One region of the Kitasatospora sp. NPDC093679 genome, then DNA from elsewhere that is predicted to be linked to it. Evidence: riboswitches for the same ligand, from Rfam matches in the RefSeq annotation. Region 1 holds a riboswitch; each other region holds the start of a gene.
What was found. Region 1 has a riboswitch for cobalamin ahead of AB0O09_RS14595 (cobalamin biosynthesis protein). Riboswitches for the same ligand answer to the same signal wherever they lie in the genome.
Positions count from the first base shown of each region.

Region 2: another riboswitch for cobalamin. It lies ahead of AB0O09_RS30705 (peptidase); the one in region 1 lies ahead of AB0O09_RS14595 (cobalamin biosynthesis protein).
Region 3: another riboswitch for cobalamin. It lies ahead of metE (5-methyltetrahydropteroyltriglutamate--homocysteine S-methyltransferase); the one in region 1 lies ahead of AB0O09_RS14595 (cobalamin biosynthesis protein).
Region 4: another riboswitch for cobalamin. It lies ahead of AB0O09_RS01220 (CbtB domain-containing protein); the one in region 1 lies ahead of AB0O09_RS14595 (cobalamin biosynthesis protein).

Region 1 is NZ_JBFBDW010000014.1:19,918-27,116, reverse strand. Features, by position in the region: gene cobO (cob(I)yrinic acid a,c-diamide adenosyltransferase) at 1-68, opposite strand, end outside; gene AB0O09_RS14605 (putative cobaltochelatase) at 72-2,129, opposite strand; gene AB0O09_RS14600 (cobyric acid synthase) at 2,156-3,652, opposite strand; gene AB0O09_RS14595 (cobalamin biosynthesis protein) at 3,649-4,704, opposite strand; cobalamin riboswitch at 4,836-4,971, opposite strand; gene AB0O09_RS14590 (transcriptional regulator) at 5,178-5,867, shown strand; gene AB0O09_RS14585 (alpha/beta fold hydrolase) at 5,986-7,119, shown strand.
Region 2 is NZ_JBFBDW010000051.1:23,196-30,394, reverse strand. Features, by position in the region: gene AB0O09_RS30725 (hypothetical protein) at 1-182, opposite strand, end outside; gene AB0O09_RS30720 (energy-coupling factor transporter transmembrane protein EcfT) at 582-1,832, shown strand; gene AB0O09_RS30715 (ATP-binding cassette domain-containing protein) at 1,829-3,445, shown strand; partial or broken gene AB0O09_RS30710 (ECF transporter S component) at 3,442-4,170, shown strand; cobalamin riboswitch at 4,314-4,467, shown strand; gene AB0O09_RS30705 (peptidase) at 4,576-5,622, shown strand; gene AB0O09_RS30700 (flagellar hook-length control protein FliK) at 5,652-6,119, shown strand; gene AB0O09_RS30695 (adenosylcobinamide amidohydrolase) at 6,317-7,123, shown strand.
Region 3 is NZ_JBFBDW010000051.1:8,942-16,140, reverse strand. Features, by position in the region: gene AB0O09_RS30660 (short-chain fatty acyl-CoA regulator family protein) at 1-1,311, shown strand, start outside; cobalamin riboswitch at 1,415-1,637, shown strand; gene metE (5-methyltetrahydropteroyltriglutamate--homocysteine S-methyltransferase) at 1,798-4,113, shown strand; gene AB0O09_RS30650 (hypothetical protein) at 4,927-5,571, shown strand; gene AB0O09_RS30645 (hypothetical protein) at 5,730-6,155, opposite strand; gene AB0O09_RS30640 (polysaccharide deacetylase family protein) at 6,360-7,199, shown strand, end outside.
Region 4 is NZ_JBFBDW010000001.1:267,875-275,073, forward strand. Features, by position in the region: gene AB0O09_RS01190 (VOC family protein) at 1-360, shown strand, start outside; gene AB0O09_RS01195 (nuclear transport factor 2 family protein) at 433-834, opposite strand; gene AB0O09_RS01200 (PadR family transcriptional regulator) at 951-1,514, shown strand; gene AB0O09_RS01205 (inorganic phosphate transporter) at 1,691-2,806, shown strand; gene AB0O09_RS01210 (hypothetical protein) at 2,956-3,201, shown strand; gene AB0O09_RS01215 (CbtA family protein) at 3,342-4,106, opposite strand; gene AB0O09_RS01220 (CbtB domain-containing protein) at 4,117-4,329, opposite strand; cobalamin riboswitch at 4,365-4,523, opposite strand; gene AB0O09_RS01225 (DUF6131 family protein) at 4,798-4,953, opposite strand; gene AB0O09_RS01230 (gas vesicle protein) at 5,569-5,946, shown strand; gene gvpJ (gas vesicle protein GvpJ) at 6,013-6,459, shown strand; gene AB0O09_RS01240 (GvpL/GvpF family gas vesicle protein) at 6,463-7,176, shown strand; gene AB0O09_RS01245 (gas vesicle protein GvpG) at 7,187-7,199, shown strand, end outside.

The DNA of each region.
Region 1 (7,199 bases):
GGCAGGGTACGGCGCTGACGGGTCGTCAGTCCGTCGTCGGGGACACTCTCGGGCACTCCCTTGGGCACGGCTCAGGCCGCCTTTCGCTGGGTGGAGACGGAACGGTGGTCGCGGACGAGCGCCGCCACGCCCTCGGCGCGCAGCTCGTCCAGGGTGACGGCGGGGCCGCCGAGGCGGGCCGCCAGGGTGCGGGCCAGGCCGAGGCGGACGTGGCCGGACTCGCAGTCCAGCACCACGCTCGCCACGCCCTGCCCGGCCAGCAGGCCCGCGGCCCGCTCGGCCTGCGCCAGGGCGTCCCGGCCGCCGGTGGCCCGGCCGTCGGTGACGACGACCAGCAGCGGACGGCGGTCCGGGTCGCGCATCCGCTCGACCCGCAGCACCTCGTGGGCGCGCAGCAGTCCGGCGGCCAGCGGCGTCCGGCCGCCGGTCGGCAGCTGCTCCAGCCGGGCCGCCCCGACCTCCACCGAGGAGGTCGGCGGCAGGGCCAGCTCGGCGCCGGTGCCGCGGAAGGTGATCATGCCGATCTTGTCACGCCGCTGGTAGGCGTCCATCAGCAGCGACAGCACCGCGCCCTTGACGGCGCCCATCCGCTGCCGGGCCGCCATCGAACCGGAGGCGTCCACCACGAACAGCACCAGGTTGGACTCCCGGCCGCGGCGCACCTGCTCCCGCAGGTCGTCCTTGGCCAGCACCAGCGCCCGCCCGGACCGCCCGCGGGCGGCCTGGTGCGGGGCGGCGGCCTGCAGCGTCGCGGTCAGGTGCAGCCGGGCCAGGCGGCCCTGCGGGCGGCGCGCCCGCACGGTGTGCCCGCCGTCGGTCTCCGCGGCCGAACGCCGTCCCCGGGCGCCCCGGCCGGTGCCCGGCACCTCGAACAGCCGGGTCCGGTACGGGTCGGCGCCGGCGACCGGCGCCTTCTCGCGGCCGGCGCCGGGCGCGGGGCGGGGCGGCGGGGCCTGCTCGGGAGCGCCGGCCGGATCCGGGGCGGGGTCGGCGACCGTCGAGCCGTCCGGGCCGCCGTCCGGGCCCTCGTCCTGCGGGCCGCCGCCGGGGCCGTCCGGGCCGCCGCCGTCGGGGTCGGTGTCCGGGTCGGTGTCGTCCGGGCCGTCCTCCTCGGCGCCCGCGTGCTCCTCCAGCGTGCGGTCCAGCTGCTCCTCGTCCAGGCCGGGCGCGTCGAAGGGGTTGCGGCGCCGCCGGTGCGGCAGCGCCAGCTGCGCGGCCTTGCGGACGTCCTCCTCCAGCACCTCGGTGCGCCCCGCCCAGGCCGCCAGCGCCACGGCCGTGCGGGCCATCACGATGTCCGCCCGCAGGCCGTCCACCTCGAAGGCCGCGCAGACCGCGGTGATCTGACGGAGCGCCGTGTCCGTCAGCTCCACCTGCGGCAGCAGCTCCCGGGCGGCGGTGATCCGCATCGCGAGTGCCCGCTCGTCCTCGGCGAACCGCGCGGCGAAGCCGGCCGGGTCGGCGTCGTAGGCCAGCCGGCGGCGCACCACCTCGGCCCGCTCCTGCGGGTCCCGGGTCGCCGAGATCTCCACCGTCAGGCCGAACCGGTCGAGCAGCTGCGGCCGCAGCTCGCCCTCCTCCGGGTTCATCGTGCCCACCAGCAGGAAGCGCGCGGCGTGCCGCACCGACACGCCCTCCCGCTCCACGTACGAGCGGCCCATCGCCGCGGCGTCCAGCAGCAGGTCGACCAGGTGGTCCTGCAGCAGGTTGACCTCGTCGATGTACAGCACGCCGCGGTGCGCCCTGGCCAGCAGGCCCGGCTCGTACGCCTTGACGCCCTCGGCGAGCGCCCGCTCCAGGTCCAGCGAGCCGACGATCCGGTCCTCGGAGACGCCGACCGGCAGCTCCACCAGGTGCGCGGGCCGCTCCAGCGAACCTGCGCCGCCGTGCGCGCCGTCCGGGCACTGCGGGTCCGGCGCCGCCGGGTCGCAGGCGAACCGGCAGTCGGCGACCGTGCCGATCGACGGCAGCAACCCCGCCAGGGCGCGCACCATGGTCGACTTGGCGGTGCCCTTCTCGCCGCGCACCAGCACACCGCCGACGGCCGGCGAGACCGCGTTCAACAGCAGCCCGAGCCGCAGGTCGGCCATGCCGACGACCGCGGTGAACGGATAACGGGCGTCACTCATCTGCTCTCCCATGTTCACGGCCCCGCTCACGGCGCACCCGGCGGCACGAACGGCAGCCCCTGCGGTGCCCCGCCCTCGATCAGCTTCCACAGCGCGTCGGTGTCCGCATGCTCCTCGATCAGGTCGCCCAGCCGGTCCAGCCGCTCCTCGCGCGCCGCGGCGAACGAGGTGTCCGGCGCCGGGACGAAGGCCCGCCCGGCCGCCGCCGCCACCTCGCGCAGCAGCGCCCGGCGGAAGCCGTCGTTCTCCAGCGCGCCGTGCCAGGTCGTCCCCCACACCGCGCCGACCCGGCAGCCGTCCAAGAAGGCTTCCCCGCCCTCGACGGCCACCACGCCGTGGTGGATCTCGTACCCCTCGACCCGCTCCCCGTACGCCTCGCCGACCGGCCGGCCGAGCACCTTCTCCACACCGAACTCCACCCGGGTCGGCAGCAGCCCGAGGCCCTCGACGGCGCCCGCCTTCGACTCCACCGCGTCGACGATCTCCCGGGAGAGCATCTGGTAGCCGCCGCACACGCCGAGGACGGGCAGCCCGGCCGCCGCCCGCGCCTGCAATGCGGTGTCCAGTCCGCGGCCGCGCAGCCAGTCCAGGTCGGCCACGGTCGCCCGGGTGCCGGGCAGCACCACCAGGTCGGCGTCGGCCAGCTCCTCCGGCCGGGTCGCCCAGCGGACCAGCACGCCCGGTTCCTGGGCCAGCGCGTCCACGTCGGTGAAGTTCGACAGGCGCGGCAGCCGCACCACGGCCACCCGCAGCACCTCCGCGCCGTGCGGGGCCGCGGTCGGACGGTTCTCCACCGCCGTCGACAGGTCCAGCGAGTCCTCGGCGTCCAGCCACAGGCCGGACAGCATCGGCAGCGTGCCCAGCACCGGACGGCCCGTCAGCTCACGCAGCATCTCCAGCCCCGGCGCCAGCAGCCGGGCGTCCCCGCGGAACTTGTTCACGAACCAGCCCGCCACCAGCGCCTGGTCCTGCGCGGACAGCAGCGCCAGGGTGCCGTACATCGCCGCGAACACCCCGCCGCGGTCGATGTCGCCGACCACCACCACCGGCAGGTTCGCCGCCGTGGCCAGGCCCATGTTGGCGATGTCCCGGTCCCGCAGGTTGATCTCCGCGGGCGAGCCGGCGCCCTCGCAGACCACCACCTCGTACCGGCTGCGCAGGTCCGCCAGGCACTCCAGCGCCCGCTCCAGCAGGACGGGCTTGCGCTCGCGGTAGTCCAGCGCCCCGACCTCGGCGACCGGCCGGCCGAGCAGCACCACCTGGCTGCGGCCGTCCGCCCCCGGCTTCAGCAGCACCGGGTTCATCGCCGCCTCCGGCGCCACCCCGGCGGCCTGCGCCTGCATCGCCTGGGCGCGGCCGATCTCGGCGCCGTCCGCGGTGACGAAGGAGTTCAGCGACATGTTCTGCGCCTTGAACGGCGCCACCCGCACCCCCTGCCGGGCCAGCCACCGGCAGATCCCCGCCGTGACCACGCTCTTGCCCGCGTCCGAGGTCGTCCCTGCCACCAGCAGAGCCTTCGTCACGTGACACTCCCTTGCTTGCGTGTGGCGCCGGCGGTGAGGACGGCCGTCCCGGCCGCGACGGTGGGCGGATCTGCGCGGAACGGAAGGTGCGGCGCCGTCACTTCCGCCGCGCGCGGTTCCCCGCGCCCCCGGGATGCCCCGATCAGGCCGGTGAGGCCGCGGGCGGCCGTGGTGACGGCCAGGGCCAGGATGCCGACGCGGCGGGAGAGGCGGCAGGCGCGTTCGATGTCCGCGACGGCGACCGGGCGGAGTTCGGCGCCGAGGACGGGGCGGTGCTCGACACGCTCGCCGTACCGCAGGGTGCCGCCGAGGCGGACGCCGAGGCCGCCGGCGAAGGCCGACTCGGCCTGTCCGGCGTTGGGGCTGGGGTGTGACGACCCGTCGCGCCGCCAGACCTTCCAGGCGGCCCGCGGGTGCTCCGCCGCGGCGACGGTCAGCAGCGCGGTGAGCCGGGCGCCCGGCCAGCCCGCCACGTCGTCGAGCCGGGCGGAGGCCCAGCCGAAGCGCAGGTGGCGGGGCGAGCGGTGGCCCACCATCGCGTCCAGGGTGTTGACGGCCCGGAAGGCCAGCAGTCCGGGGGTGCCCGCCAGCGCGCCCCAGGTGAGGGCGTTGACGACCGCGTCGGCGGTGTTCTCGGCGACGGACTCGACGACGGCGCGGGCGATCTGCTGCTCGTCCAGGGCGCTCGGGTCGCGCCCGCACAGGTGGGGGAGCCGCCCGCGGGCGGCGGCGAGGTCGCCGGCCTCCAGGGAGCGGCCGATCGCGCGGGCCTCCCGGGTGAGCGAGGTGCCGCCGAGGACCGTCCAGGCGGCGGCCGCGGCGAGCGCGGCGCGGGCCGCGGGACGGCGCCGCAGCGCGTGGTCGGCGAGGGCGGCCCCGGCTGCGACGGCGCCCACGCTCAGCGCGGTGAAGGCGGCGCCGGCGCCCCGGTGGTCGCGCCAGAGCCGGCGCTCCAGGCGTCCGGCGGCGCTGCCGAAGAGGGCGACCGGGTGGCCGCGGCGGGGATCGGCGAAGGCGGTGTCGGCGAGGTGGCCGGCCACGGCGCCCAGCAGGTAGGGGGCGGAGCTCAGCCGGGCCACGGCCCGGCTCCCCGGTCGGGGCGCAGCGGTGACCGCTGGGCAGCCTGCATGGCGTGCGTGTCCTCACTCAGGGTCCGCGCCCTGGATCGACGAACCGGCGGCGAGAGTCTCCTGGCTTCCGGGTCCGGCGCGCGCTCGGGCCTTCCAGCGGCCCTGTGGCGGACCGCCGTGACCGTGCAGGTCGAGCGTGCTCCCCGGTGACAGTGGCGGGACCGCGCCGGATTCGCACCGGCTTCCTCTGCATGCCTCCGTATGGCCCCGAGATCCCATCACGCGCTCCGACCACCAGTCAACAAAGCCTCCGGAGGGCTTGGTCACACTCCGTCGCCGGATTCCGTCGCCGCCCGCCCCGTACGATCCTCCAGCGGCGGGCGGTCCCGCCGGGGCCGGGTTCGTGCGTTCGGCGTGTGGGTGGTGCCGCGCGGGCGCCCGTACGTTCTTGTCGCATGCGACGCAGACCGTCCGCACCGCCTCCGGTGCCGTTCTCCCCGCCGGCCGCGCGGGCGCACCGCGCCGGGCTCGGCCTGAGCCCGGAGCAGGTCGCCGAGGCCATGGCCGCGCACGGTGTCCGGCTGCTGCCCTCGCACGTGGCGGCCTGGGAGGCCGGTGAGTTCCTCCCGTCGGAGGAGGAGTTCATCGCGCTCTCCCGGGCGCTGTGGTGCCCGCCCGCCCGGCTGATGGGCGTCGCGCCGGCGACCCTGCGGGACTTCCGGCTGGCCCGGGAGCTCACCCGGGAGCAGGCCGCGCACCGGATCGGGGTGGGTGCGGAGACCTACGCGAGGGCCGAGGCCACCGGACGCTGGGACGCGGACGGTGAGCAGGGCCTGGCGCTGGCGCACGTGCTCGGGCTACCGCTGCGGGTGCTGGTCCGGGTGACCGGGCGTCAGGACGACCTGGACCGGCGGCTGCGCCAGGTGGTGGACGGCCGCTGGCAGGCGCAGCTGCGGGAGGTGGGCCGGATCGTGCCCGTCCCGTACGACCTGCTGGGCGGGGTGCTGGCCGACTTGCAGGACGAGTACCTCGTCCCCGGGCACTGGGGCTCGTCGGTGCCGGACGCCGCCCGCCCGCCGGCCCGGCCGCTCGCGGAGCGGTTCTGGGAGCTGCTGGCCCGCCGGGGCACCGACGTGCCGGTCTGAGCCGCCCGGTCCGGTCCGTCCGGACGGACCCGCCCGGACGGACCCGCCCGGGTGGCCCGCTCCCGGGCCGGGGCGTGGACTGGGATCGCCATGTCCGTGCCGCCACACCGGGAGCGCCATGCGTTGGGGAACCGCCGCGATCGTCGCGGCCGCCGCCGTCGGGACGGGTGCCGCGGCACTGCTGATCGGCCGCCGGGTGTCCGAACGGGCCGTCCGGCCCGGGTTCGCGGGAGCCTTCGCGGCCGCCGGGCAGGCGGGCGGACCGGGCATCCGGGTGCAGGAGCTGGCCGCGGACCGCGTCATGCTCACCCGCAGCGTGGAGACCGAGCGCCCCGGCCGCTACGCCCTGGAGTGGGCCGGGGGCGGGCACGCGGTGGTCGGCGACGTGCTGGCCACCGGGCCGCAGAGCGTCACCCGCCGGCTGCTCGCCACCGGCGCCGGCTCGCTGTACAGCGGGACGGAGGTCCGGGTGACCGCCCGGGTGCATCTCGGCGACCCGGCCTCCGCGCTCGGCCTGGACTTCACCCCGAGCGACGTCGAGGGCGAGCTCGGCCCGATGCCGGCCTGGTACCTGCCGGGCATCCGCGGGCTGTGGGCGGTCCTGGTGCACGGTCCGGGCGCCGACCGGCAGCAGGCCCTCCCGGTGCTGCCGCTGCTGCACGCGCTGCGGATGCCCGTGCTGGTGGTCACCCACCGCGGCGACGCGGGCGCCCCGCCCTCGCCGGACGGCCTGGGGCACTTCGGCGAGACCGAGTGGCGGGACGTCGACGCCGCCGTCCGCCTCGCGCAGGCGAACGGCGCCGGCCGGATCGTGCTCTTCGGCTGGTCGCTCGGCGCGACGATGGCGCTGCACACCGCGGCCCGCTCGGCCTGGCGGGAGTCGATCGCCGGCCTGGTGCTGGACTCGCCGGTGCTGGACTGGCCGACGACCGTCCGCCAGGAGGCCGCCCGGGCCGGGGTGCCCGCCCCGCTCGCCGAGCTCGGCGCGCTGGCCGCCGAGGGCCGCACCAAGGTCGACCTGGCCGGCTTCGCCCGGCTGGCCGACGGCACCGACCTGAACGTGCCGGCCCTGCTGCTGCACAGCCCCGTGGACGCGGTGGCGCCCTTCGCGGCGGCCGAGCGCCTCGCCCGGCGGCGCGACGACCTGGTGAGCCTGCACCCCGTCCCGGACGGCGCGCACGCGGCCCTGTGGAACGCCGACCCGGACGGCTACGGCGAGGCGCTGCGCCGCTGGCTCACCCCGCTGCTGTGAGCCCGGCGGGCCCGCCCGCGAGGGGTGTGCTCATGCCAGGTTTCCCGCTCGGAGGACCCGGTTTGGTGGCTGTTGCCCGA
Region 2 (7,199 bases), on a different contig from region 1:
TACATGCTGCCGGGCACCTCCACCTGGGTGTACAGCCAGCTGGGCGCGGGCAACCGCGTCCCGCCCAGGGGCAGCATCGAGGGCTGGGTGTGGCAGGACGGCGGCGGCAGCGAGCCGCCGTCCCCGCGCAGCGCCAAGGACCCGGCGCGGCCGGCGACTCCGACGCCGCCTTCGGCCACCACCCGCCCTCCGTCCGGCGGCGGGGGTGGGGGAGCGACGTCCGCCCCACGCCCGACAGGTCCGGCCTCGGCCGATTCGGGAGACACTGCCGGCGGTGCGGTGGGCGGCGCTTCGCCGACTGGCGCGGGTCCGGCGGCCACTGCTGCATCGCCGTCCAACCCGCCCGGCGCCGAATCGGCAGTACCGTCGGCGCCCGCTTCCGGCCCCGCCAGCGCCGGGGCCGGCGCGTCCTCGAACACGTCGACCGCCGCACCGGGATCCAGTCGTGCCGACGCAGGGAAGCCGGCCGGTCACGGGGCCGGGGCGTGGCTGCCGGTGGCGCTCGGCACGGCCGCGGTGGCTGCACTCGCCGGGGCGGCAGCCTGGCGGCGCAGGCGCGCTCCTCGCGCGGGGGATCTGCCGTGAGTCTGCGGCGGGTGCTGCTGCCGCGTCAGCTGCACCCGTTCGCCTGGTGGCTGTGGGCGCTCGGGCTGGCCGCCGCGGCGGGCCGGACGACCAATGTGCTGCTGCTCGCGCTGCTCGCTGCGGTTGCCGGGTACGTGGTGTCGGCGCGCCGCACCGAGGCGCCGTGGGCCCGCGCGTACGGGGTGTTCCTGCGCCTGGGCATCACGGTGGTGCTGATCCGGGTGGTGTTCCAGTCGCTGCTGGTCGGCTCCGGCGGCACCACCGTGCTGCTCGACCTGCCGGAGATCCCGTTGCCCGGCTGGATGGCCGGGGTACGGCTCGGCGGACCGGTCACCGCGGAGGCGGCGTACGCGGCGCTCGACGACGGCGCCCGGCTCGCCGCCATGCTGCTCTGCTTCGGCGCGGCCAACGCCCTGGCGAGCCCGGCCCGGTTGCTGCGTGCCCTGCCGAGGGCGCTGCACGAACTCGGCGTCGCCGTCACCGTCGCACTCAGCGCCGCACCGCAACTGGTCACCGCCGTCGCCCGGGTGCGCCGGGCCCGGCGGCTGCGCGCCCTGCCCGTCAAGGGGCTCCGCGGCACCCTGTCGATCGTCGTCCCCGTCCTGGAGGAGGCGCTCGACCGGTCGCTGACCACCGCCGCCGCGCTGGACGCGCGCGGCTACGGCCGCCGGGCGGTCCTGCCGGCCGGCCGCCGGACCACCGTCCACCTGCTCACCCTCGGCGGTCTGCTCGGTGTCGTCGTCGGCCTGTACGCCGTGTTCGACTCCTCGACCGTGATCCCGGTGGGGCCGCTCGGCGAGGTGACCACCGGCAGCGCCGGGCCGGTCCTGCTCGCCGTGGGCCTGGCCGGCTGCCTGGCCGGGCTGCGCCTCGGCGGAACGGCCGTCCGGCACACCCGCTACCGCCCCGACCCGTGGGTGCTGCCGGAGTGGATCGCCGCCGGAAGCGGCGTCGGGGCGGCCGTTTGCTTCGTCCTGGCCGGCGGGCCGGACTCCGGTCTGGCACCCGACCCGTGGAGCCTGCAGCTGCCCGGCCTGCCGCCGCTCGCTGTCGCCGGTCTGGTGCTGGCGCTGCTGCCCGCCCATCTGACACCGCCACCGCCAGCGGCCGCGTACGGCTCCGCACCGGTCGCCTCCGCGGCGGGAAGCCCGTCCTCGGGCAAGCCCCTGCGGGACGTCCGACCTTCGGGTGCCGACCCTGAACCAGTCGACCCCGCCTTGAACGACCCTGTGAGGAAGCGCCCGTGAACGCCGTCCACTGGGAGCAGGTCACCTTCCACTACCCGCGCGCCGAGGAGCCCGTCCTCACCGGTGTCGACCTCGCCGTCCCGGAGGGCGAACTGGTCCTGGTGCTGGGGGAGACCGGCAGCGGCAAGTCCACCCTGCTGCGGACCGTGAACGGCGCCGTCCCGCACGCCACCGGCGGCACCCTGCACGGGCGTGTGCGCACCGCCGGCCGCGACACCGCGGACCACCCGCCGCGCGAACTCGCCGACACCGTCGGCGTGGTACCGCAGCGCCCGGCCGATGCGTTCGTCGCCGACACGGTCGAGGAGGAGATCGCCTATGGCCTGGAGTGCCTCGCGTACCGGCCCGAGGTGATGCGCCGCCGCGTGGAGGAGACCCTCGACCTGCTCGGCCTCGCCGACCTGCGGGCCCGCCCGCTCACCGCGCTCTCCGCCGGACAGCAGCAACGCGTGGCCCTCGCCGCCGCGTTCGCCGCCCAACCCGCGCTGCTGGTTCTGGACGAGCCGACCAGCGCCCTCGACCCGCCGGCTGCCGAGGAGGTGCTCGCCGCCCTTACTCGCCTCGTCCACGACCTCGGCACCACCGTGCTGCTCGCCGAGCACCGGCTGGAGCGCGTCGCCCAGTACGCCGACTCCGCCCTGCTCGTCCCCGGCAGGGGAGAGCCCGTCCGCTACGGCGCGCCCGCGGCGATCCTCGCCGACGCACCGGTGGCGCCGCCCGTGGTCGAACTGTCCCGGCTGCTCGGCTGGGACCCGGTCGCGCTGAGCGTCCGCGCCGCCCGCCGCCGCGCCGCCGGCCACCCGCTGCGCGACGCCGTCCCGGTCCGCCCGGCCGCCGCCGTACCCGGCGAGAGCGTCGCCCGAGTGCGCGGCCTGGTCGCGCACCACGGTCCCGTCCCAGCGCTGCGCGGTGTCGATCTCACCCTGCACGCCGGCCGGATCACCGCCCTGATGGGCCGCAACGGCGCCGGCAAGTCCACCCTGCTCGCCTGCCTCGCAGGCCTGCACCGGCCCAGCGCCGGAACGGTCGAGGTCGACGGAGCCCAGCCCGGTCGGCTCAGGCGGCGGCAGGCGGCCGGCCTGGTCGGCATGGTCCCCGCCGACCCCGGCGACCTGCTGCTGCACGACCGCGTCGATGCGGAGTGCACCGCCGCCGACCGCGAAGCCGGGGCGACCTTTAGCACCACTGCCGACCTGCTGCGTCGGCTGGTGCCCGGCATCGACCCGGCCGCCCACCCGCGCACCCTCTCCAGTGGCCAGCGCCTGGCGCTGGCTCTCGCCGTGCTGCTGGTCCGCCGCCCGAAGCTGCTGCTGTTGGACGAGCCGACCCGCGGCCTGGACTATCCGGCCAAGCAGCGCGCCACCGAGATCCTGCGGGAGCTGGCCGCGGACGGCCACGCCGTGCTGCTGGTCACCCACGACGTCGAACTGGCCGCCGCGTGCGCCGACAACGTGGCCGTCCTCGCGGACGGCGAGATCGTCACCGACGAACCGGCCGTGGACGCGCTCGCCGCCTCGCCCGCGTTCGCCCCGCAGACCGCCAAGATCCTCGCTCCCGCGCCGCTGCTCACGGTTGACGAAGTCCGCCTCGCGCTCGCCGGGGGACGCCGATGACCACCACCACCTATCTGTCGGCCCGCACGCCGGACCTTCCCCGGCTCGGCCCGCGCTCGATCCTCGCGCTGGTGCTCGTCACCCTGGTCGGGATCGCCGGGTTCGGCTGGCCGTTCCTCGCCGACCACTCCTCGGCGGTCGCCCACGACACCGACGCCCCTTGGCTGTTCGCCCTGCTGACGGTCCTGGTTCTCGCCGTGGTCCTCACGGCCCTGCTGGACGGCGCGGCCGACGCCAAGGCCGTCGCCCTGCTCGGCGTCCTCGCGGCCGTCGGCGCGGCGCTGCGACCGCTCGGCGCCGGAACGGCAGGGCTGGAGCCGATGTTCGTCATCATGGTCCTGGGCGGCCGAGTGATGGGGCCCGCGTTCGGTTTCGCGCTCGGCTCCACCGCGATGTTCGCCTCCGCCCTGCTGACCGCCGGCATCGGCCCCTGGCTGCCGTTCCAGATGCTCACCGCCTCCTGGGTCGGTCTCGGCGCCGGCCTGCTGCCCCGCCGGCCCACCGGCCGCCCCGAGACCGCGATGCTCGCCGCCTACGCCGTCCTCGCGGGCTTCCTCTACGGCATCGTGATGAACCTCTGGTTCTGGCCGCTGAGCATCGACCCCACCTCCACCGTCGCCTACGACCCCGAGGCGGGCCCGCTCGGCAACCTCCACCGCTACGCCGCCTTCTACGCCACCACCTCCCTCGGCTGGGACGTCCCGCGCGGCGTCCTCAACGCCTCCCTGGTCGTCCTCGCCGGGCCCCGCCTTCTCGCCGCGCTGCGCCGCGCCGTCGACCGCGCCGCCTTCGGCGCCCGGATCCGGATCCTGCGGCCGGATGTGACGAAGCCGTCCCAAGCCGGTCCGGCCGGGCCCTTGACCCCGCCTCCGCACAGCCGAGATGATGAATCGTCAGAAAAGCTGATAACTCCGGCAATGGGGGAAGACCGGTCGAAATCCGGCGCTGACCCGCAACGGTAGGCCGCCGCGCATCCTGCGCGTCGGCAAGCCCGAACACCCGCACCGGAGGAACCGTCCTTCCACCCGTCGCGGACTGCGGGTCGGAGCCCCTGTCCCACGACTGCCTCTGCCTTCGTGCAGCGGCGGCGCGGCCGGGCGCGTCCGGACGCAGGCCCGGAAAGGCCACCCATGCAGCTGCGCCTGCGCGCCGCCGCCCTCATCGTCACCGGTGCCCTCGCCGCCACCGCGCTCCTGCCCGCCGCCACCGCGGCGGCCGACACCACCGCCACCACCCGGCGTCCCGACGCCGCCGCGGCCGGCTGGCTCGCCGGCCAACTCGTCGACGGCAATCACCTGGAGACCGGCTTCGACGGCGTCTCCTACCCGGACCAGGGCCTGACCGTCGACGCCGTCCTCGCCTTCGCCGCCGCCCGCACCGCGGACCAGGTGGCCGCCAATGCCACCGCCTGGCTCGCCAAGCCGGACATCCTCGCCGGCTACATCGGCGACGGCACCACCGAGGCCTACGCCGGCGCCACCGCCAAGCTCCTCCTCGCCGCCGAGGTCCGCGGCGCCGACCCGGCCACGTTCGGTGGCGTCGACCTGCCTGCCCGGCTGCGCTCCCTGCAGACCCCGGCCGGCCGCTTCTCCGACCGCTCCCAGTGGGGCGACTACAGCAACGCCTTCGGCCAGTCCTACGCCCTGCTCGCCCTCAACCGCACCCCCGCCGGCGCGCCCGCCGCGGCGGTCGACTTCCTCGCCGCCACCCAGTGCGCCGACGGCGGCTACCCGCTGAACTTCGGTCAGGCGACCTGTGCCAGCGACCCGGACGCCACCGCACTCGCGGCCCAGGCCCTCGCCGCCACCGGCCGCCACGCCAAGGCCCAGGCCGGACTGACCTGGCTCGCCGGACACCAGCTCCCCGACGGCGGCATCGCCAGCGGCGGCGCCACCACGGCGAACGCCAACACCACCGGCCTCGCCGCCCAGGCCCTGCTCGCCGGCGGCCGGATCGCCGCAGGGCTCAAGGCCTGGAACTTCGTCGCCAAGCTCCAGGCCGGCTGCACCGCCACGCCCACGGACCGCGGCGCCGTCGCCTACGACGCCACCGGCCTCAACCCCGCCACCACCACCCGGGCCACCACCCAGGCCGTCCTCGGCCTGTCCGGCACCGGACTCGCCCACCTCACCGCGGCCGGCGCCCGCCCCGCCGCACCGACCCTCACCTGCCCCTGACCGCCACCCGTTCCCACCTGGAGACCACCGTGAACCGCACCCGCCCCCGCCGCAGACTCCTCGGCTCCCTCGCCGCGGCCGCCGTCCTCACTGCCGGCCTGCTCGGCACCACCACCGCCACCGCACCCCCGGCGAGTGCCGCCGCCTGTACCGGCACCTCCGGCGTTACCGTCGTCGTCGACTTCACCGCCCTCGGCGGCAGCATCCAGACCGGCTGCGCCCCCGGCGACCCCACCAGCGGCCTCGCCGCCCTCACCGGCGCCGGCTTCACCTACGCCTTCCACCCGCGGTTCCCCGGCATGGTCTGCCGGATCAACGCGCTGCCGAACCCGTGCAACGGCGCCCCGGCGACCGCGTACTGGTCCTACTGGCACGCAGCGCACGGTGGCCCTTGGAACTACAGCACCCTCGGCGCGGGCAGCTACGACCCGGCGCCCGGCGACGTCGAGGGCTGGGCCTTCGGCGCCGGCTCCCAGCCGGGCATCACCGCCCCCTGACCTGCCACCAGCAGGGCGCAGACCGTACCGCAGGCAACCGCCGAGGCGCGGCTCAGCCCCTGACCCGGTGTCCCCGACGGCAGTAGAGCAGTGCTGCCGTCGGGGACACCGGGCCGTCGTCGTCGCACCGCAGTGCCGGCCCAGCTGCTCGGGGGACGCCGGGCATGTGATCGACTGACGGGACGAAGGGAGAGGACATGCTGATCAACGCAGGAGCCCCGATCGCCCCGACGACCGCCGTGGCACCGGTGGTGTCGCGGGCCGCGCGGTGGGAGGACGACGCCTGCCGCCACCTGCTGGTGTGGCGGGCGGGCCCGGGCTGGCGGATGGTCAGCAGCGCGGTGCTCGGCGGCGGGATCGGCGAGCGCCACTGGGTGCTCAACGCCCAGGTGCGCCCGGGCTACAGCCGGCTCGACCCGGACCGCCACCTCGCCGAGCTCGCGAAGGCCGAGGGGCTGCGCGGTGAGGGTGTCGGTCTGATGACCGCGGCCGAGGTCGACCATGCCATATGGGCCGAGGACGGCGGTGCGACCGTCCTGGTGACGGCCGGTATCGGTGTCCCGGCCTGGGCCGCCGCGCCAGAAGGGCACGCTGCGCTCTCGGGGGCGCGGCCGGACCGGTATGTCCCCGGCACGATCAACATCCTCGCCGTCGTGCCCGCTCCGGTGTCCGACGCAGGGCTGGTGAACCTGCTCGCCACCGCCACCGAGGCGAAGGTCCAGGCGCTGCTGGACGCCGGGTACGACTGCTCCGGTACTCCGTCCGACGCGGTGTGCGTGGCTGTACGCGCGCCGGGTGACGGCCCGTCCGCCGACCCCTTCGGCGGCCCTCGATCGCGGTGGGGCGCCCGGCTTGCGCGCGCTGTCCACCAGGCCGTCCGGGAGGGCGCCGAGCTGGACCGTGTCCGCCGCGTGTCCGGACCGCCCCGGCCGCACCACGGGCCGCGGCCGGACTGCTGCCGAACGGACATCCTCACTCGCCCAGTGGCACGACGGCGAGGCTGAGCGCCGTGCGGCGCAAGACAAAGTCCTCCGGTTGGAACTGCGAAGGGGCGGTGGGAGCAACGCTTCGTTGCTCCCA
Region 3 (7,199 bases), on a different contig from region 1:
CCCAGCTACCTGAACCAGTTGGAGCACGACGCCCGCCCGCTCACCGTCCCGGTCCTGCTGCGGCTGACCGAGGCGTTCGGCGTCGACGCCGGCTACTTCGCCCCACCCGACAGCGCCCGGCTCACCGCCGAACTGCGCGAATCGCTGGGCGAAGAGATCGCCGGCGGCCGCGTCACTCCCGGCGACCTCGCCGAGGTCGCCGCCCGACTGCCCGCCGTGGCACGACTGCTGACGGATCTGAGCCGCGAGCGGCGCGCCGTCGCCGAGCAGCTCGCAGTCCTCGCGGGCGAGCGCGGGCCCGCGGCCGAGGCCCTCACCCCGCACGAGCAGGTCCGCGAGTTCTTCTACCGCCGCAAGAACTACGTCCACGAGCTCGACACCGCCGCCGAGAACCTGGCCGCGGCCATCCGGCTCCGGCGCGGCGAGGTCCGCGCCGTACTGGCGGAACGACTGGCGGCCGGCCACCGGGTCCAGGTCGCCACCGGCGGCGAGCAACTCCACCGCTACGACCCGAAAGCCCGCGTGCTCCACCTGTCGGGCCGACTGCGCCCCGGCCAGCAGGCCTTCCGGATGGCCACCCAACTGGCCTACCTGGAGCACGACCCGTTGCTCTCCGAACTCGCCGCCCAGGACAGCCCGGAGGGCTCCACCGCCTGGTCACTGACCCGGATCGGCCTGGCCAACTACTTCGCCGCCGCCCTCGTCCTGCCGTACGCCGCGTTCCACACCGAGGCGGAGCGGTCCCGGTACGACATCGAGCACCTCGCCGACCACTTCGGCGTCGGCTACGAGACCGTCTGCCACCGGCTGAGCACCCTGCAGCGGCCGCGGCTGCGCGGGGTGCCGTTCTCCTTCGTCCGGGTCGACCGGGCCGGGAACGTCTCCAAGCGGCAGTCCGCCACCGACTTCCACTTCTCGCGCACCGGCGGCACCTGCCCGCTCTGGAACGTCTACGAGGCCTTCGCCGCGCCCGGCCGGGTGCACGTCCAGGTCGCCGCGATGCCCGACGGCCGCCGCTACCTCTGGACGGCCCGGGCCGTCACCCGCTCCCCGGGCGGCTGGGGCATGCCGGGCAAGACCTTCGCGATCGGGCTGGGCTGCGAACTCCGGCACGCCGACCGCCTCGTCTACTCCGCCGGACTGGACCTGGCCGACCCGGCGGTCGCCACGCCGATCGGCCTTGGCTGCAAGGTCTGCGAACGCCCGGCCTGCCCGCAGCGCGCCGCCCCCGCCATCGGCCGCCCGCTCGCGGTCGACGAGCACACCAGCACCTTCGTCCCCTACCCGGTGAATCCCGAAGCAGGCACCTGACTGACGAGGTCGTCACCCGGACGGGGCCGGCGCAGGCATCCGCGGTGTGCTCACCATGCGGACATTCTTGGGTCATGGCGCACGAGTCCGCCCGGCTCGGCCTAAGCTGGCCGGTGCAGCTGGTTCGCCCTGCCCGCCAGGCAGGGTGTCGTAAGAGGGAACCCGGTGGGAATCCGGGACTGCCCCGCAGCGGTGAGTGGGAACGACCGCCGTCATACGCACTGGGCCCGGGTCGGGTCTGGGAAGCGACGGCCAGTAGGTGTCCGCCCTTCACAAGGTGGACGTGTCCGCGAGTCCGAAGACCTGCCCGCTGCCCGCCCAAGGATGATCCGCGGGCGGACATCCGGTGACCTCGAGGGCGGGTCGGCGACCACACCAGGCGGATCAGGCACGCACTTCTCTGCGGGCTGCCGTCCGGTTCGTCCTCCCTTCGCGTCTTCGTCCCGTCTCCGGGCCACAGGAGCAAGACTCGCGAAGGAGAGTCCCTTGACAGCGAAGTCCGCAGCCGCGGCGACCCTGGCCACCGTCCACGGATACCCCCGCCAGGGACAGGGCCGAGAGCTCAAGAAGGCGATCGAGGGCTACTGGAAGGGCATCGTCACTGCCGACGCCCTCGAGAACACCGCAGCCGATCTTCGCCGGGAGAACTGGCGGCAGCTCGCCGCCGCCGGCGTCACCGAGGTGCCGACCGGTGACTTCTCGCTCTACGACCACGTCCTCGACACCACCGTCGCGGTCGGGGCGATCCCGCCCCGCCACCGCGCCGCGGTCGACGCCGACCCGCTCGACGGCTACTTCGCCATGGCACGCGGCACCCAGGACGTCGCGCCGCTGGAGATGACGAAGTGGTTCGACACCAACTACCACTACCTGGTGCCCGAACTCGGCCCCGACACCGTGTTCGTCGCCAACCCGGCGAAGGCCGTCGCAGAGCTCGGCGAGGCCCTGGCGGCCGGCCACCGGGCCCGGCCCGTGCTGGTCGGCCCGATCACCTACCTCCTGCTCGCCAAGCCCGCCCCGGGGGTGCCTGCCGACTTCCAACCGATCACCCTGCTGGACCGGCTGCTGCCCGTCTACGCCGACCTGCTGGCCGACCTGAAGGCCGCGGGCGCCGAGTGGGTGCAGCTGGACGAGCCGGCGCTCGTCCAGGACCGCACCCCGGCCGAGCTGAACGCCACCGGCCGCGCCTACCGCGACCTGGGTGGCCTCGCCGACCGCCCGAAGCTGCTCGTGGCGAGCTACTTCGACCGCCTCGGCGAGGCACTGCCGGTACTGGCCAAGGCCCCCGTTGACGGGCTGGCCCTGGATTTCACGGGCCCGGCCGCCGCCAACCTCGACGACCTGGCCGCCGCAGGCGGCCTGCCCGGCAAGCGGCTGGTCGCCGGTGTCGTGGACGGCCGCAACATCTGGATCAACGACCTGGAGAAGTCACTCGCCACCCTGGCCACCCTGCTCGGCCTCGCCGGCAGCGTCGACGTCGCGACCTCCTGCTCTCTGCTGCACGTCCCGCTGGACGCCGACGCCGAGCGCGACATCGACCCGCAGATCGCCCGCTGGCTCGCCTTCGCCAAGCAGAAGGCGAGCGAGGTGGCGCTGCTGGCCCGCGGCCTGCGCGAGGGCACCGCGTCGATCACCGCCGACCTCGCCGCCAACCGCGCCGACCTCGCCTCGCGGGCGAACTCGCCGATCACCCGCGACCCGGCCGTCCGCGCCCGCACGAGTGCGATCACCGAGGCCGACGCGCGCAGGCCGCAGGCCTACCCGCAGCGCGCCGAGGCCCAACGCGCCCGCCTCGGCCTGCCGCTGCTGCCGACCACGACCATCGGCTCGTTCCCGCAGACCTCCGAGCTGCGCGTCGCCCGCGCCGACCTGACGGCAGGTCGGATCGACCAGGCCGCCTACCGCGAGCGGATGGAGGCCGAGGTCCGCGAGGTGATCGCCTTCCAGGAGAAGGCCGGACTGGACGTGCTCGTCCACGGCGAACCCGAGCGCAACGACATGGTCCAGTACTTCGCCGAACAGCTCACCGGCTATCTCGCCACCCGGCACGGCTGGGTCCAGTCATACGGCACCCGGTACGTGCGGCCGCCGGTCCTCGCGGGCGACATCTCCCGCCCCCGTCCGATGACCGTCGACTGGTTCCGCTACGCGCAGAGCCTGACGGACCGTCCGGTCAAGGGCATGCTCACCGGGCCGGTCACCATGCTCGCCTGGTCCTTCGTCCGCGACGACCAGCCGCTCGGCGACACCGCCCGCCAGGTCGCCCTCGCCCTGCGCGACGAGGTCACCGACCTGGAGGCCGCCGGCGCGGCCGTCGTCCAGGTCGACGAACCCGCCCTGCGCGAGACCCTGCCGCTGCGCGCCGCCGGCCGCCCGGCCTACCTGGACTGGGCCACCGAGTCCTTCCGCCTGGCGACCTCCGCCGTTCGCGCAGACACGCAGATCCACACCCACATGTGCTATGCCGAATTCGGCGCGATCATGACGGCGATCGACGAGCTCGACGCCGACGTGATCTCCCTGGAGGCCACCCGCTCGCACATGCAGGTCGCCGGCGAACTCGCCGAGGCCGGCTACCCGCGCGAGGTCGGGCCGGGCGTGTGGGACATCCACTCCCCGCGGATCCCCAGCACCGCCGAAGCCGTGGAACTCCTGCGCACCGGCCTCGCGGCAATCCCGGCCGAACGGCTCTGGGTCAACCCCGACTGCGGCCTGAAGACCCGCGGCTGGACCGAGACCAGGGCCTCGCTGGACAACCTGGTCGCCGCTGCTCGGCACCTGCGCGGGGAACTCGCCAACTGACCTGTCAGCCCAGTTCGAAGCGAGGACAAAGCGCCGGTCTCCGGCCGGAAGTCCCGCTGCGAAGCGGTCGGGCTCGGTGCGCTTCGGCAGGCCGGGCCCGGCCATGATCGATCAGGACTTTGCCAACAGTTGTTCCTCATGTCCTGGATAGTTGAGAATGGAACCTTTACGGTTGTTTGCATGCAGATAGCTTTCCTGGCCCGAGCCTTCGGCAACAGCCCGTCCGGCCCCGCCCCGGCACGGGACTGCCGTGGGTGCAACGGCTGGGGCACCCTGGTCGCACCGAACGGTCGAGGGCTGATTGCCTGCCCCGAGTGCCAGGGGAACAGCCACTGACTCGTGTCCCTGCCGATCGGCCGCAGCGGCTCGCGAAGCTGCCGACCCACGGTGGTGACCCTCCGGTCCCGTAACAGGGGTGGGTCCGGTAGGACACTGTTGGCATGCAGCCCGCCGACGTGAAGTTGGTAGTAGGCGCGCGGGGCGGTGATCAGGGCAGTGTCGCCATCCTTCTCGAGCTCCCGCCGCGGCGAGCCGCATGAGGCCGGACCGCATTCGCTGCGACGCGGCGGGCATGGGCTCGTCGGACGGGTTCTCGTCCCGGCGAAGCCGGCTTCCCGGCTCGGGAGAACGGCGCCAAAACAGTGGGCACGGTGCCGTTGGCACCGGGCGGTCGTACCGTTGCGGATCACGCTTCGGCAACCGCCCGGCATACTGCCGTCCTGACCCATGGATGAGAGCGGGGTACGGGTGGTGACGGTGGGCCAGGACCAGATGGCGGGTGTGCGGCCGTCGCGTCGGCCTGCGCGTAGCCAGGTGCGTCACGGGCAGGCGTCGTGTGCGGACTACGGCTGTGCCCGTACAACCTGCCGCCAGGCCGCGCTGCGGGCCCGCCAGCGCCGCGACGCCGACCGCGCCCAGGGCCGGGCCGCCCGCGTCGACCCCACCCCCGCCGCCGTACGCGCTGCCGTCCTGGTCCGCCGCGGCATGTCCGCCCAAGACATCGCGGATGCCGCAGGGATCGCCGTCACCCTTGTCCGCCGTCTGCTGCGCACGCCGGAGAGGCGTCCGGCGCAGATTGCCCGCAGCACCGCGGAGGCCGTCCTCGGCATCCCACTGCCCCGGCGTGACCAGCCCCCGGCGCCGGGCCGCGGCCTGACCGGCGCCGGGCCGGCGGCCGCGGTCCTGTCGGAGCTGGCAGCCCGGGGCTGGCCCGCCACCTACCTTGCCGCCCGCCTGGGCACGAGCACCGCGACTGTCGCAGCCGTGCGAGGCGGGTTCCGCCGCCGCATCTCCATCGCCCTCGACCGGCGCATCCACTCCTTGTGGCTGGACCTGGCCGGCACGACCCCGACCGCGCAGGGCATCCGGCCCTCCGACGCGGCCCGTACCCGTGCTTGGGCGTTGCGAGGAAGGGCGGCCGGTCCGGTCTCCGTGCCGGAGACCGCCACCCGCAGGTGAGGGCCTCGTGCGCGTTCTCGGGACTGGAGCAGAAGTCGAGCCTGGGCGCGCCGGGCGGTACTGCCGTCGAACCGGGGCATCAGGCTCGAGGATGCGCGCTGCCCCTCACCGATGGGCGGTGGATCGCGGAAGTAGCGCTGGGCGGCCGCGGGTGGCGATCACCACAGGCGCAGGCCGGCTCGGGTGTCGTTGGCGCTAAGCGGTGTCAGCAGGGCGATGACAAGCACGGCCAGTGCTGCGCCTGTCGGCCCCGGCCCGAAGCCAAGACCCCCGTGGCCGGGTGCCGACGCGATCCAGTCGGTCATCAGGGCACCGAGAGCGAAGGTGAGCGCGAGCACCGAGTGGGCTGCTGTCCAGCTGACGGATGTCTGCCGGCGGAGCAGGCTGACGGACAGCGTGATGAGCAGGCCGAAGCTGACGATGACCCAGCCGTAGCCGCTGCCGGCCAGCCGTGCGGCCAGGTCCGCCAGGGACACGCCCGCCATCACGGTCACGACGACGGATGCCCAGCCCGCGATCTCCGCTACCGCATCCTTTCCTTCACCCCCGGTCTCACGACGGCGAACGGCGATGCTGGCGGCCACCAGTGCCAGGGTGCACAGGGCTGCCGACAGTACAGAGGAGTGGAGTGTGGTGTGGAGTCGATCGGCTGCCGCGGTGCCGGCCAGACTGCCCACGGCCAGGGCCGCCCACGAGATACCGCGACGCATTCTGGGAGCGGCGATCGCCGCTGCCACGGCACATGCGAGGGCCGGAACAGCCGTAACCAAGGCCGGACCGGCACCGACATGTGCGGAGGCCCAGTCGGCGCCGGCGGCCCCGAGGCCCGAGACGGTGATGAGCGAGAGCCACGATTCCGCCGTCGGGGCGGCGGGCGCCGCCCCGCCGCCCGAACGCGCGGACAACTCGCAACGACTGCTGCCGCGCTGTCTCATCTCCGGCATCCTCTCGATGCGAGGTATCGGCTGGTATCCCGCAGCGTCGCGGCCCCGCGGCCGGACGAGCCGCTCGGCACGCGCCGATGCCCGTCGTGGCTCCGGCCACAAACGCCATCCTGCGTCTACAGAAATGTAGACGCAACCCCGGGCCGCCGCACAGGGCAATCGGGCACGTGTCGGGCCGCGTTTTGCAGACGGGATCTTTCGAACGTCGTCCTCGGGAGGCTTGTCGGGCTGTCCAGGAGCCCGCCCCACCGGGCAGACGTTCGCCACATCCCCGCCCAGGCTGCTCGCGTTGCGGAGTTTCCCGGACCTCCTATGGTCGCTGATGTGACTTCCGTCGATCGACGTACGCTCCTGCGCTCGGCGGCCCTGGGCGCCGCCGCGGCGGCCGTTGCCGCCTGCAGCCAAAGGAGCGCCGCCCCGCCTGCCCCCAGCACCGCACCCACGATCAGGCGCTCTCCGCCGCCCGGCCCCGACGGCCGCGGCTCCCCGCCGGCGACCGACCATGCGATACCGGCCCTCCCGTCCGGAACACCGTTCCTGATCACGGCCGGCCCGACGGACCGGCCACGGGTGGCGCTCACCTTCCACGGCCAGGGCAGCCCGGAGTTCACCAGGGCGGTCCTGGACGCAACTTCAGCCGGTGGGGCCCGCATCACCGTCCTGGCCGTGGGCACCTGGCTGGAC
Region 4 (7,199 bases), on a different contig from region 1:
TTCGCGGTCGTTCCGGCCGCCGACCTGGAACGGGCGAAGGCGTTCTACCGCGACACCCTGGGGCTCACGCTCGCCGAGGAGGCGGAGCACGAGGTCACCTTCGAGTGCGGCGGCACCCGGTTCGGGATGTACGAGACGCCGTACGGCGGCCAGGCCGGGCACACCCTGGCCAGCTGGAAGGTCGCCAGTCTCGACGCCGAGATGAAGGAGCTGCGCGACCGCGGCGTCACCTTCGAGGACTACGACCTGCCCGGCCTGAAGACGGTCGACGGCGTCGCGGAGGCCGAGGGGATGCGGGCCGCCTGGTTCAAGGACAGCGAAGGGAACGTCCTCTGCGTGACCGAGCGGACCGAGGGCTGACGCCCGACGGGCCGCCGGACGGCCGGGGCGGGCGGTGCGGTGCCCCGCACCGCCCGCCCCGGCGCGCGTGCGTCAGCGTGCCGCCGCCTCCACCGCCTCGCGGGTGATCTGCTCGAACCGGGCGCCCATCGCCTCGGCCAGCGCGTGGGCGCCGGACAGCGGACGGACCATCACCGTGAAGTCGTCGATCAGGCCGTCCTCGTCCAGGTGCAGGAAGTCGCAGCCGTCCACCCGGCGGCCGTCGACCGTCGCGGTGAAGGCGAGCGCGTGCCCGCGGCCGTCCTCGCTCGCGAACTCCCGGACGTAGCGGAAGTCCTCGAAGACCTGCATCACGGCGCGCAGGATCGCCGCCGTGATCGCCCGGCCCGCGTAGGGCTTGAAGGCGACGGGGCTGGTGAAGACGACGTCCTCGGCGAGCAGGGCCTCGACCGCCGCCGGGTCGCGCCGCTCGACGGCCTCGCGGAAGGGGTGCATCCGGCCACCTCCGGGTGGGGGAGATACTCAACTTTTTGAATAGGTGTGGAGGAGGCTAGGCGGGTTTCCCGGCCGCTGTCCAGAGGCGCCCGGACCGGCGGCGCTACCCTGTCGGGATGGCGTTGCGCAACGCGGTGATGGCCGCACTGCTGGAGGGCGAGGCGTCCGGGTACGACCTGGCCAAGGAGTTCGACGCATCCGTCGCGAACTTCTGGATGGCCACCCCGCAGCAGCTCTACCGGGAGCTCGACCGGATGGAGGCCGAAGGGCTCGTCCGGGCCCGCGTCGTCGAACAGGAACGCCGCCCCAACAAGCGGCTCTTCTCGCTCACCGAGCAGGGCCGCCGGCACCTGCGCGAGTTCACCGCCGAACCGCTGCGCCCCGGCGCGATCCGCGACGAGCTGATGGTCAAGGTGCAGGCGGTGGACGCGGGCGACGCCGGCGCCGTACGGGCGGCCGTCGCCGAACGGATCGCCTGGGCCGAGGCGAAGATCGCCCGCTGGGAACGGCTGCGGGCGCGGCTCCTCGACGGCCGCACCGAGGACGAGTTCCTCGCCGGCGCCGAGCGCATCGGCCCCTACCTCACGCTGCTGCGCGGCCTCGCCTTCGAGGAGGAGAACATCCGCTGGGGACGGCGCGCCCTGGCCGTCCTCGACCGCCGCGCCGCCGCCCTGCAGTGACGTGCGGCGAACGGCCCGTCGCCACGGGGAGACCGTGACGGACGGGTGACGCCCGGTCACCGAACGGCCCCGACCCGGGAGCGCGGAGGTCCCGGCACGAACGATCGGCGCGTCGACGGGCGACACGCCCGAGTGTCGTGGAGCGGGGCGGGGGGCATGCGGATACGTTCGTACACGTGACCGGCAACGACGCAGTCCTGGCGCTGGTGGTCGCCACCGCGCTCGGCTTCGACTTCACCAACGGATTCCACGACACCGGCAACGCCATGGCGACCTCCATCGTCACCGGAGCCCTCCGGCCGCGTGTGGCGGTGGCCGTCTCCGCCGTCCTCAACCTGGTCGGCGCCTTCCTGTCGACCGCGGTCGCGGCGACCATCGCGAGCGGACTGGTCGACAGCGCCGACGTGACCCTCACCGTGGTCATGGCGGGCCTGGCCGGCAGCATCCTGTGGAACCTGACCACGTGGTACTTCGGGATCCCCTCCAGCTCCTCGCACGCACTGGTCGGCGGGGTGATCGGGGCGACCATGGCGGCGGCCGGAGCCTCGGCCGTCAAATGGCAGGGCCTGGTCGCCAAGGTGATCGTGCCCGCCGCGCTGTCGCCCTTCATCGCCGGGTCGGTCGCCGCGCTCGGCACCTACCTCGTCCTGCGGATCACCCGCCGCACGGCCGAGGGCCCGCGACGGCACGGCTTCAGACTCGGCCAGGTCGGCTCTGCCTGCATGGTCTCGCTCGCCCACGGCACCAACGACGCGCAGAAGACCATGGGCGTCATCACCCTGGCGCTGATCGCCAACGGCTCGCTGCACGCGGGGGCGAGCGCCCCGGGCTGGGTGATCACCTGCTGCGCGGTGGCGATCGCGCTCGGGACCTACATCGGCGGCTGGCGGGTGATCAGGGCGCTCGGCAAGGGGCTGGTGGAGATCGAGGCGCCGCAGGGCATGGCCGCCGAGTCGGCCTCCGCCGCGGTCATCCTCGCCTCCACCGACTTCGGCTACTCGCTCTCCACCACCCACGTGGCCACCGGCTCGATCCTCGGCTCGGGGGTGGGCCGACAGGGCGCGGTCGTGCGCTGGCACATCGCCCACCGCATGGTGGCGGCCTGGCTGATCACCCTTCCGGCCGCGGCCGTGGTCGGCGCCCTCGCCTACTGGGTCGCGAACGGGATCGGCGGCACCGCCGGCGTGGGCGTCGTCTTCGCGGTGCTGGTGCTGGCCTCGGTCGCCTTCTACGTCGCCTCCCGGCGCCCGGCCGTGACCCCGGAGAACGTCAACGCCGCATGGACGGACTAGGACGTGTCGTCAAAGGCGTACGGATGCCGCACAGGTGTCCCCACGCGCGCCCCTGAACCGACCACCCGAGCGCCCTTCGAAGACGGCTCCCAGGACGTGTCTGACCCGCCCCGAGCCGTCCCGCATCCCCCGCAGGCGAGGTGAGCCGCATGGACTCCTGGATCAACCTGAACGCGCTCTGGAAGATCGTCGTGGTGGGGCTGCTCGCCGGAGCCGGGCTCCCCGCACTCTTCGCCGTCGGCGTACGCGTCCTCAACCCCCCGGCGGGGGAGGGCGACCATCCCGGCCGGGCCCCGGCCGCCCGTCCGCTCCACGTCGCGGTCGCCGTTCTGTGCTTCGCCGTCGTCCTCGCGGCGATCGGCTGGGGCGTGTCCGTCATCGTCAACCCCGGCTGATCCGAGCCGGGCCGGCCCGCGGACGGCGCCCGGGCCGGTCGACACGGCCCGGCCGGCACGGCCGACGGCCGGTGGGGGCGACGCGGGGTCGCTCCCACCGGCCGTCGGTGGTGGTGCCGTGCTGCCGTGCCGGTCGGACGTCAGGCCGCGGGGGCCGCCTCCGGCGAGGTGCCCGCGGCCGGGGTCGCGGTGGCGGGCTTCGGGTCGACCAGCCGCTCGGCCAGGTGGCCGAAGACCAGGGCGAAGGACGTCCACAGCGTCAGCTGAACGGCGAGCGCCGCGACGCGGAACTGCCAGAGCAGCGTGGCCGAGAAGTCCTCCGGGACCTCGTTGACCGCGGGCAGGAACGCGTACGCGAGCCCGACCGCGACGGCGAAGCAGGCGACGGCCACCACGGTGGCGTACCAGTTGCCGAGGGCCGGGGCGAGGCGCTTGCCGACGATCACCGCGGCGACGGCCAGCAGCACGCTGAGGGCCGTCATCAGGAAGTACAGCGTGGTGCGCTTGCCGATGGTCTCCGGGTCGCCCACCGACGGCGGGTTGGCCGGGTACTTGAGGAACGGCACCACGTAGACCGCGACGAGCGCCGCGGCCGACAGCAGGGCCGCGGTGGCGCGCGGCGTGAAGCGGCCGACGCGGCCGAGGGCGAAGCAGTAGGCGAGGGCGGCGATGCCGCCGAGCGCCACCCCGAACACCAGGACACCGGTGGCCAGGCCCGCAGTGGACTGCAGGGACCGGCTGACGATCTCCATCTCGTGCTCGTGGGAGTGCGACTCCTCGTACGCGATGGCCGCGTCGATGCGCGGTTCACCGAGGAAGTAGGCGACGACGAGGGCGAGCAGGCCGGACGCGAGCCCGGCCAGCATGCCGCGGACCAGGAGGCCCCTGACGATTGCGGAGTTCACGCGGCCCCCGTCAGTGGCAGGGGAAGCCGAGCAGGTGCCGGCCGTCGTGCACCCACTCGTGCACGTCCTCGCCGGAGATGAGGGACGTCGCGCCCTGCTCGGCGCCGACGAAGTAGACGAGGGCCAGCATGAGGACGGTGAAGAACACCGCCCACGGCAGGATGGTCTTCAGCGAGATGGGGGTGATCGCCGGCGCAGCGGCGGGGGCGATGGGGTGAGCCATGGCCGACCTCCTTTGGGAACACGCGTCCCGTTCGGTGGAGCACGAGCGACGGAGGCGGGTCTGACTTTCGGTCCCGGCAGGCTGCGGGGTCCGATTCACAGTGGCGCGACCGTGCCGGCATCTCACCGGACTTCCACGCACCGTCGATTTCAGTTGTCGCCCGAGAAGGTACCGCCTCCGACGGGCGGGGCCAAGGCTTGTTGCGGGGGCGCGCGAAGCACGGAGCGGACCGGGAGCCGGTTCGTATGCCCGCGGTGCCGGTTCCGCGGGCCCTGCGGCCGGCGCGCGTCGATCGCGTGATGTTGGTCGCACCACGCGGTGGCGCTCCGGACGGCCACTCAACTCGCCCGTCCGGAGCGCGGTCCGCCGCTCGGCCGCCCTCCCCGGGGGTGGACGCTCCGGGGCGGACACGGCGGCGGCGCTGCGGAGGGGGTCCGCGGCGCCGCCGGTGAGCCGGCCGTGACCGGATCAGTAGTAGTGACGGCGGCCGCCGGCGGCGTGGCCGGTGAGGCCGGCGACCCACAGGACGAGGCCGATGAGGGCGAGGATGATGCCGATGGTCCACAGGAACCCGATGCCGGTGGCGAAGCCGATGATGAGCAGAATGACGCCGAGGATGATCACGGTGGCCTCCTTGGATGTGCGGCGGGCCGTGTGGGGGAGGCGGTCCGGGGAGATGCCTGGAGCCGGTCCGCCTCCCGGCCGGGACCGGCACCGTGGTCCGGGCCCTGCCTGCTGACCAGCGCGTATACCGCGGCGTGGCCACCGTAAACGTCGGCCCGGGTCGGCCGTCGCGTCAGGTCGGCCCTCGGTCGGGCCGGCCTGCAGTCCGGACTCGGCCGCGACCGGGTGCGAGAGCATCCCCGCCCCGGAGGCGATCCCGGTGCCCGCGCCGGCGAACACCACCGGCCGTCCGGCGTCCTCCAGCGGCGTGGACGTCTCGCCGTCGAGGTCGCCGGCCGCACCGCGCACCCGCTCGACCGAGAACCGGCGGTGCTCGCCGTCGTCGGCCCGGGACGGGCTGTACCGGCGCGGCTGGAGCTTCCCGACGGCCGTTTCGGGGGACGGGCCGGACGGGCCCGGGCGCTGCCGCCGTGACCGTGCGCATCCGGCCCTCCGCGGACCGTCGCCGCCGGCGCGGCCGTCGGCACCGGAGCCGGGCCGTGGGCGGAATGACCTGTTTGAAGTGATTGAGACGGGTATGCGCCGTTTGACCCACGGCAACGGAGGGACAGGACCATGCCCCGCGAAGCCCGAGACACCGAGCCACCGCGCCGGCGTACCGGCCGCACCGACGGCTCCGCGCGAGCCGCCGACGACGGCGACGCCCGACCCGCCCGGACGGGCGGACGCCGGGTGTCCGCCGCGCAGGCGATGCGCACCGCGGCCTCGCAACTGGCCGAACTCCTCGGAAGGTCGCCGGAGTCCGTCTCCGGACTGCGCCGCACGGAGGAGGGCTGGCAGGCCGAGGTGGAAGTGGTCGAGGTCGAGCGGATCCCGGAGACCAGCAGCGTCCTGGCGAGCTACCGGGTGCAGCTGGACGAGGACGGGGAGCTGGTCGGCTACGAGCGGACCCGCCGCTACACGCGGGCCGAGGTCGACCGGCGCCGGGGGTAGTTCCGGCAGCGACGACGGACCGAACAGGAGCCGCGGTACAGCACGCGGCCGACGAGAGGAGGCGCCGTGACCGTGGTGCCGCAGAGCGGCGGAGGCAGTGTGACCACCGGAGGCGCGAGCACCGGCACGCTGTACGACGTCGTCGAACTGATCCTGGACCGGGGACTGGTCATCGACGTGTTCGTCCGGGTCTCCCTGGTCGGCATCGAGATCCTGAAGATCGACGCCCGGGTGGTCGTCGCCAGCGTGGACACCTACCTGCGCTTCGCCGAGGCCTGCAACCGGCTGGACCTGGAATCGGGCCGCAAGGCCCCCGCCAAACTGCCGGACCTGGTCGGCGAGATCAGCGAGGGCGGATCCCGCGGCAAGAGCAAGGGCGCGATCACCGGTGCCGTCGAAGCGGTCACCGACACCGTCCGCGAGAAGCTCCAGGGCGGGGACGAGGAGCCCGAACCGCGCGAGAGGCGCGAGAGACCGCGCGCCCGGCGGGCCACCCGGTCGAGGGAGGAGTGAGCCATGTCCGTCTACGTGTACGCGATCACCGCCGACAGTCACCCCGCGCGGCTGCGCAAGCTGACCGGCGTCGGCTCCCCGCCCGAAGAACTGCGCGCCCTCACCGGGTCCGGCCTGAAGGCCGTGGTCAGCCACGCACCCGAAGGACTCCGGGCACGCCGGCGCGACCTCGTGGCCCACCAGGAGGTGCTCGAACGCCTGATGTCCGAAGGCCCCGTCCTGCCCCTGCGGTTCGGCGCCGTCGCGGCCGACGACCAGGAGGTCATCGGCGTCCTCGACCAGCAGGTCGACGCCTACCGGGAACGCCTGTCCGCCCTGGACGGCTGCGCCGAGTACCTCGTCAAGGCCTCCTTCGACGAGGACGCCCTGCTCCGGCGGATCCTCCGGGACTCCGCCGAGGCCCGGCGGCTGAACGAGGAGACCCGGCGGAGCCCCGACCCCGCACCGAAGATCAGGCTGGGCGAGCTGGTGGCCGACGGGATCCAGCAGCGCAACCGCGCCGCCGCCGCCGAACTCCTCGACGAACTGAGCCCGCTGGCGCGCGAGACGCGGGAGAACGAACCCGCCGGGAACGACTTCGTCAGCGGCTCCTTCCTGGTCGAGGCGGACCGGCAGGACGGGTTCCGGGCCGCGGCCGCGGAGCTGGCCGGGCGCTGGGGCGAGGACTGCACCCTGCGGGTGCACGGGCCGCTCCCGCCCTACAGCTTCGTCCAGTAGGGGGCGGGCCATGGGTCTGCTGA